DNA from 2 places in the Streptococcus sp. 27098_8_113 genome. Region 2 is predicted to be linked to the other one. Evidence: riboswitches for the same ligand, from Rfam matches in the RefSeq annotation. Region 2 holds a riboswitch; the other holds the start of a gene.
What was found. A riboswitch is a leader RNA that binds a small molecule or an ion and turns the genes downstream of it on or off. The one in region 2 is predicted to bind preQ1.
Positions count from the first base shown of each region.

Region 1: another riboswitch for preQ1. It lies ahead of O3644_RS09610 (nucleoside hydrolase); the one in region 2 lies ahead of O3644_RS01535 (QueT transporter family protein).

Region 1 is NZ_JAPVZU010000020.1:21,555-25,735, forward strand. Features, by position in the region: gene O3644_RS09605 (LytS/YhcK type 5TM receptor domain-containing protein) at 145-711, opposite strand; gene O3644_RS09610 (nucleoside hydrolase) at 716-1,693, opposite strand; PreQ1 riboswitch class I at 1,815-1,859, opposite strand; gene O3644_RS09615 (RidA family protein) at 1,993-2,376, shown strand; gene rapZ (RNase adapter RapZ) at 2,444-3,334, shown strand; gene O3644_RS09625 (YvcK family protein) at 3,331-4,181, shown strand, end outside.
Region 2 is NZ_JAPVZU010000002.1:39,345-43,525, reverse strand. Features, by position in the region: gene O3644_RS01545 (diacylglycerol kinase family lipid kinase) at 1-279, opposite strand, end outside; gene ligA (NAD-dependent DNA ligase LigA) at 288-2,246, opposite strand; gene O3644_RS01535 (QueT transporter family protein) at 2,348-2,863, opposite strand; PreQ1 riboswitch class II at 2,861-2,983, opposite strand; gene O3644_RS01530 (GtrA family protein) at 3,012-3,452, shown strand; gene O3644_RS01525 (B3/4 domain-containing protein) at 3,517-4,181, opposite strand, start outside.

The sequences.
Region 1 (4,181 bases), on a different contig from region 2:
CAGAATGTAGCTTGTGAGTAGGCTTGGACTCAAGAAGAGTCTGCCTACTCCTTTTTTAAACTTAACCTTAAAAACTTATAAAAAAACAAATGTTAAAATCAAAAGAACTACTCGAAATCATGTTTTCTGAGTAGTTCTTTTGATTTATGCATTGCTGGATTTTGCAAAGATTCTTGGGATGACTTTTTTGAGTTGTGGGATGAAGACGAGGCTGACCCCAATAACGATGAGGCGGTCTGCATAGTCGGTTAGCGCTTGGACGATGATGGTGCTGGTGACCAGATCTAGGCCGAATCCATGTAAGCCCTGAACGATAATACTAGAGCCGCTTGGGGTAATTCCTTTGAAGACTATCACAGTAATCAGAGAGGCCAAAGCAGTTGCTGGCAGAGAGACTAGAACTGTTCTCCAGAGAAGATTTAGTCTTGGTTTTGAATCAGCAGTGAAAAAGACTGAGACGAGCAGAGCCAAAAGAATGGCTACTGGAGAGAAATAAATAGCAGAAATGTCCGTTGTAAAAGCGCTAATAAGAGCACTGGCAACCGCAGTTCCTACTCCCACAATAGGTCCTAAAATGAGGCTAGCCAATATCGTTCCAAAAGTATCCAAATAAACAGGAAGTTTTAGAAAAAGGGCAATGTTAGCTCCGATATAGTTTAGAGCGATGCAGATAGCTGTAAATGTGATGGTAAATGGTGTTGTTTTTTTCATAATTTTATCCTAAATTTAAAGTTTCTAGATCTTGGCAGATGATTTCCTTTGACGTGTTGAGTATCACGGAGAGAAAATCCTGAAAGAAGAGGTGGCTGTTTACTTGGGTCAGCACCTTAGCATTGGCTTCCTTACCATAAAAATGATAGGCATCAACCAGCGTTTGTCCCATGGCAATGCCTTCCGTTGCAAGATCGACGAAGGAGTTAAAGCCTTGGCAAAGGTCTTCATGCAGGAAATGGGCAACGGCCAAGGGATCGTTGATGACACAGCCGATGATATGTTCATACTCCCAATGAAAATCCCAGTAAAAACGAGTGATTTTTCCGATAAAGTCAGCGACTTCAGGATTGATAAAACGCATATATTTCAAGAGATTAGGCGTCAAGACAATCTTTCGCGTGACATCTAGACCGACCATTTCGATCTTCTTTCCAAGTTTTTCGTAGGTTTCTTGGGCTGCATGCGGATCGCACCAGTAGTTGTACTCCGCTACGGGTGAACAGTTGCCGTGCGATTTGTAGCTGCCGCCCATGGTGACAAATCGGTCTAGATGTTGCCCAAGGTTAGGATTTTTCCTAAGAGCCAAAGCAATATTGGTCAAAGGCCCCAGTGCAATGATGGAAGCGTCACTATTTTTCTGGAAATAGTCAGCCAGAAAGTCATAAGCTGCTTGTGGCTGGGCTTGGGTGGAGCTGCTTCTTGTTATCCCGCTTTCCCCCAATCCATCCATGCCGTGGGTGTCCTGAGCGGAGACGAAGTCACGAACCAAGGGCTTGTAGGCTCCTGCATAGACTGGAATATCTAGCCGATTCAGCCTTTCTAGGATTTTAAAGGCATTTTCAAGACCAAGTTCTACTGGGACATTTCCAGCAACTATGGTCAAAGCAACGACCTCTAAGTCAGGGTGTTGCAGGGCATAGAGCAGGGCTAGGCTGTCGTCTATGCCGGGATCGCAGTCAATAATAACTTTTCTTTTCATAGGTCCTCCTTTTGAGAAATAAAATAAGGCTGAAACCTCCGTCTCAACCTCTCAGTTAGTTCTGCCAAAGTGGCAGGACACCAGAAAAAACTATGCGCAATTACATTACTTTAGAATATAAGGGTACTTAGTTTTTTATACTGGGAAGTTTGCGAACCAGTCCAAAACAAGTGTTTTGAATTATGCATTTACTATCATAAAGAAAAATCTCCTAAAAGTCAATGGGAAGGAGGACAAGAATAGTCAGTCTTTTGACTTTATGATATAATAAGTAAAATAAAAGAAATGAGGAGAATACAATGGCAAAAATAGTACAAACAGATAAAGCACCAGCAGCAATCGGACCATATGTTCAAGGAAAAATCGTTGGCAACCTTTTATTTGCAAGTGGTCAGATTCCTTTGTCACCAGAGACAGGAGAAATTGTAGGTGCAACGATTGAAGAGCAGACCCAGCAAGTTTTAAAAAATGTAGGAGCTATTTTGGAAGCAGCTGGAACAGATTTTGACCATGTGATCAAGGCAACCTGTTTCCTAAGTGATATCAATGATTTTGTGCCATTTAATGAGGTCTACAAAACGGCCTTTAAAAGCGAGTTTCCAGCTCGTTCGGCAGTAGAAGTGGCTCGCTTGCCTCGTGATGTAAAAATCGAAATCGAAGTCATTGCTGAGATCGTAGAATAAATGATTGGGACCGGGAGAAGTTTCCCGTCCTTTTTTAGAAATAAAATGTTAGACGAAGGGAGAAAGAATGGCTGAACACAAGATTCAATTAGTGATTGTGACAGGAATGAGCGGTGCCGGAAAGACTGTCGCTATCCAGTCTTTTGAGGATTTGGGTTATTTTACCATTGATAACATGCCGCCGACCCTAGTACCAAAGTTTTTGCAGTTGGTCGAAGGAACAAAGGACAATGATAAGTTGGCTCTGGTTGTTGATATGAGGAGTCGCTCCTTCTTTTTGGAGATTCAGGATATTCTGGATGAGCTAGAAAGAAGCACGGAAATTGATTTTAAAATTCTATTTTTGGATGCGGCCGACAAGGAGTTGGTGGCTCGCTATAAGGAAACTAGACGCAGTCATCCCTTGGCCGCCGACGGGCGAATTTTAGATGGTATTAAACTGGAGCGCGAACTTTTAGCTCCTCTGAAAAATCTCAGTCAAAATGTTGTAGATACGACGGAACTGACACCACGGGAGCTCAGAAAGACCATCTCTGAACAATTTTCAAACCAGGCTGATCTGCACAGTTTCCGCATCGAGGTTATGAGTTTCGGTTTTAAATATGGTTTACCTCTGGATGCGGACTTGGTTTTTGATGTGCGTTTCCTGCCAAATCCCTACTATAAACCTGAGCTGCGCAATCAGACAGGCTTGGACAAGGATGTCTTTGACTATGTCATGAACCATGCGGAGTCAGAAGAGTTTTACCAGCATTTGCTGGGCCTGATTGTGCCGATTTTGCCCGGCTATCAAAAGGAAGGAAAGTCTGTACTGACTATTGCAGTTGGCTGTACAGGTGGACAGCACCGTAGTGTGGCCTTTGCACAGCGTTTGGCGGATGATTTAGCGAAAAACTGGCCAGTTAATGCCAGTCATCGCGACAAAAATCGCCGGAAGGAAACGGTGAACCGCTCATGAGAAAACCGAGAATTACAGTTATCGGCGGCGGTACAGGAATTTCAGTCATTTTAAACAGCCTGCGGAAAAAGGATGTGGAGATCACAGCCATTGTCACAGTAGCAGATGATGGCGGCAGTTCTGGTGAGCTGCGTAAGAACATCCAGCAGCTGACGCCGCCGGGTGACTTGCGAAATGTTTTGGTCGCCATGTCTGACATGCCAAAGTTTTATGAGAAGGTCTTCCAGTATCGCTTTGCCAAAGGAGACGGCGTTCTAGCAGGTCATCCCCTTGGGAATCTGATTATTGCAGGCATTTCCGAAATGCAGGGTTCGACCTATAATGCCATGCAGCTTCTAACCAAGTTTTTCCATACAACAGGTAAAATCTACCCTTCAAGCGACACTCCACTGACTCTGCATGCTGTGTTTACTGATGGAACGGAAGTTGTCGGTGAGAGTAATTTAGCCAGTAAGGCTGGTATGATTGAGCGGGTCTATGTGACCAATACCTATGATGATGAAAAGCCTGTTGCTAGTAGAAAGGTGGTCCAGAGCATTTTAGATAGCGATATGGTGGTGCTGGGACCGGGTTCTCTCTTTACCTCCATCTTGCCAAACCTCGTAATCGAAGAAATCGGCCAAGCTATTTTAGATACTAAGGCAGAAGTAGCCTATGTCTGCAACATTATGACCCAGCGCGGCGAAACCGAGCACTTTTCAGATAGCGACCACGTTCAAGTACTGCATCGTCATTTGGGTAAAAAGTTCATTGATACTGTCTTGGTCAATATCGAGCCAGTTCCGCGTGAGTATATGAACAGCAATAAATTTGATGAATATCTGGTTCAGGTTGAGCATAATTTTCG
Region 2 (4,181 bases):
GAAAGCCAGCTTGGGGCGCACATCTAAGCCTGCAACCCCGTTCACTACTTCATTGATAGTCCCATCTCCACCAGCTGCTATAACTAAATCAAAACCTGCTCTTGCTGCTCTTTCAGCTTCTCGCTGAGCAGAGAAAGGCTCTGGAGTCGTCTGGTAGGCACTGGTTTCATATCCCACATCCTCCAAGACATCCAAGACTTCGGCAATATTTTTTTTGATAATTTCCTGCCCAGAAGTTGGGTTATAAATTAATCTTGCTTTTTTTATTTTATTTTCCATACTCAGCCTCACAAGCTATCTAGCCAGTCCTCGTCTCGAATCTCGATCCCAAGTTCTTGAGCTTTGGTTAATTTGCTGCCTGCATCGCTACCTGCCACCACCAAATCTGTCTTTTTAGACACACTTCCAGCGACATTTGCACCCAAGCTCAGCAATTTTTCTTTAGCTTGATTCCGTGTTAATTTTTGTAATTTTCCGGTCAATACGACTGTTTTACCAGCGAGAGCGGCATCAGCTGCCACTTTCTCCCCTAGATAGTCTAGGTTGACGCCAGCTTCTTGCAATTCCCGCAAGAGAAGCTGACTACCTTCTTGCTCAAAGTAAGAATGTAGACTCTGAGCGATAACTGTCCCTAGGCTGTCAATGGAAGATATTTCCTCTTGACTGGCCTGTGACAACTTGATCATATCGTGGAATTTCTCCATCAAAATCCGGCTAGCCTTGCTTCCCACGTGACGGATTCCCAGACCAAAGAGCAATTTCTCTGCTGAGTTTTCCTTGGAAGCTTGAATGGCAGTATACAATTTATTCGCTGATTTTTCCTTAAAGCCGTCCAAGGTCAGCAAATCTTCTACAGAAAGTCGATAAATTCCAGCCACATCCTTGACCAAGGCCTTATCAAAGACCTTCTCGACCACTGCTGGACCAAGACCCGTGATGTTCATCGCATCCCGACTGGCAAAGTGGATCAAGCCTTCCTTGATCTGAGCTGGACAGAGAGGGTTGATACAACGCAGAGCCACTTCGTCCTCGAAATGCACCAGCTCACTCTCACAGCTCGGACAGTGACTTGGTATTTCCAAAGCCTCTTCTGAGACCCGCTTGGACTCCACCACGCGCAAAACAGCAGGAATAATATCCCCCGCTTTATAGACGATAACGGTGTCTTTCTGACGAATATCCTTCTCTGCAATATAGTCTACATTGTGCAAGGTTGCTCGGCTAACAGTCGTCCCCGCTAGCTGAACTGGCGTCAAGTTCGCCGTTGGAGTCACAACTCCCGTCCGGCCGACTGTCCAGTCAACAGACAGAAGCTGGGCTTCCTTTTCCTCAGCTGGAAACTTATAAGCGATGGCCCACTTAGGTGCCTTGACCGTAAAGCCAAGTTCTTCTTGCACCGCCAGGTCATTGACCTTGATGACAATACCGTCGATCTCATAAGGCAGACTGTCCCGCTCTTTGGCAATCTTTTCGATAAACTCCCAAACGGCATCAATCGAATCCGCTAGAAAATGAATCGGATTAACTGAGAAGTCCAAAGAAGCTAGCTTGTTCAAAACTGCTTCTTGGCTGCCGGCCTCAGTCGGACTGGCTTCTTGGTAAAGGAAGGTTGCTAGATTACGCTTGGCCACAACTGCTGTGTCCAACTGCCGCAAGGTTCCTGCTGCCGCATTGCGGGGATTGGCAAACTCAGGCTCGCCATTCTCCTGCCGCAGCTGATTAACCGCATCAAAGGAAGCCTTGGGCATGTAGCACTCTCCGCGTACCGTAATGTCCAGCGGCTCTTTCAAAGTCAGTGGAATATCCTTGACTCGCTTGAGATTCTCAGTGATGTTTTCTCCAACAGAGCCATCTCCCCGAGTCGCCCCTGCTACCAAGATTCCCTTTTCATAGGTCAGGGAAATAGAAAGTCCATCAATCTTGAGCTCACAAATATAGGAAACCTGAGGAAATTCCTTGCGAATCCGCTGGTCAAAGGCTAGTAATTCTTCACGTGAAAAAGCATCCTGCAAACTAAAGAGAGGATACTGGTGTGGATATTTTTCAAATCCTTCTAAAATCTTCCCACCCACCCGATGCGTTGGGCTATCAGGTAGGATATCAGTTAGGTACTTTTCTTCTAACTCCACTAACTCACGATAGAGTCTGTCATACTCGCTGTCTGATACACTTGGCCTATCTGCCGTATAATACTCATGAGCGTATCGATTGAGCAATTTGACTAATTCTGACATTCTTTCTTTCATACTTCTATTTTATCACAAATACACAAAATCTTCCTCTATTTGTTCCGAATTCTCACTAAAAAAGAGGACATAAAAAGAGCGGAAATCCGCTCTCTACTGTCTTATTTTGTCAAATCAATCCTTTTAGCAATCTGGTTAATAATGATAGCTCCAACAATCAAAGAAGCAAATTCTCCAATAGCCGTTGTGAACCAAGTCAGGAAGAATGGCAAGCCCTGCAAGAAATACAACTCTGCAGCGATTGTCACCATCGAAATAGAAAAGAAAATCGCAAAATAGAAGTGATCCAAACGAATCAAATCTTTAATCAGGTATTGATTCTTATAGCGACTAAAGAGGTAAACACCTAGTGATAGGAAGACTAAAGTTGACCAACCGCCGACAAAGACGTCAATAATTCCAAAGCTATAGAGATTGGCAATCATACAGCCGATGGTCACTCCCATGATATATTTCCGATTATAAAAGGCCATAAAGTTCATCATTTCAGAAATTCTGAACTGGTAAGCACCGTAGCTGATAGCATTTAAAGGGGGCGTAATCGTAAGGGCCACATAAATGGCAGCAACAATGGCAATCTGAACCAAATCACGGACTGATAAGTTTTCTTGTTTCATGTTTTCTCCTTTAGCGCATGAGCGCGTGTAATATGCTTGGCGAAAGAAGTTAAGCGCCAAGGGTTGCGTCAAACGGGAAAATTATCTCCCCAAAATCGACAACTTCACTAGTATAGCATAAATCCTAGAAATGTGATAGACTATGCTTATGAAAACTTTGATTAAAAAATTCTTTGACAATGAGGTTCTATCCTACCTCTTCTTTGGTGTGGCAACCACTGTCGTATCCGTTGTCAGTCGGATGCTCTGCTATGAACTGACGGGAAACGAACTACTGGCTACGATTATTGGTGATATTCTGGGTATTCTCTTTGCCTTTGTGACCAACGATACTATCGTTTTCAAGCAAAATAGACAGGGCTGGCCAGTGCGATTGGTCAAATTTTTCACAGCCCGCCTGGCTACTATGGCCTTGAATTTACTGCTAACCTTTATCTTTGTCACTAGCTTCCCGCAGATTATCGGTCAATTCGTCCACAACGATATTAAGATGGTCAACACCATTGAAACCTTGATAGCTCAAGTGCTGATTATCATTCTCAACTACGTCTTCAGCAAGATTTTTGTCTTTAAAAACAAGGCAAAATAAGATGACTCGGCTTACTCTCCTATAAAAACAAATCTGGACCAGATAATTCTGGTCCAATTTTATTTTATATTTCCAAACTTGGATACTCAGCTGTCAGATGAGTAATATCACCTTTGACACCAAAATAGTCCTCAATTAGAGTCTGGAGTTCCGTCATAGCTGATTTGGCACGCGCTGCCTGCTCTCCATTGATAGCCTCGATAACCAAGATAGCCTCCTTGGTCTCCTCTGTCAGCATGGTCCGCTGCGCTTCTCGCCAGTTAAGGCAACGGCAGACCGCTCCCTCATCATCATAGTAGATGATTTCTTCCGGTAAAGCTGGTGCATCAGTCTCAGATCCCAGTGGGAAAAAGGCTTCGCCACCCTTGGCCTTACCCAGATAAAGGCCACCGACAATCTTGTCCAAATCTTCACCGCCACATGGAACCGCATAAGAGAGGGAAACACTATTATAAATATCTACTAAAGGATTGATGGGGTTAAATTCCCGTCCTTGACTAACCCGCTTGAGTAGGGCTTCGATAGAGGAACGCGCTCCTTTTTTGGTCTTGAATTTGCTGAAAGCCTGCCGCCACTCCTGAATGACATCATTTTGAGTGAAATTCTCATCTGGAATAAAGTCTGCTGCTCGCTTTGCGCCCTTATCCAGCAGGGATTTAAAATAAGGATCCTTACTTTCATCCACTTTATTATCCAGCCCCTTGACCACTAAGACACTAATCTGCGCTT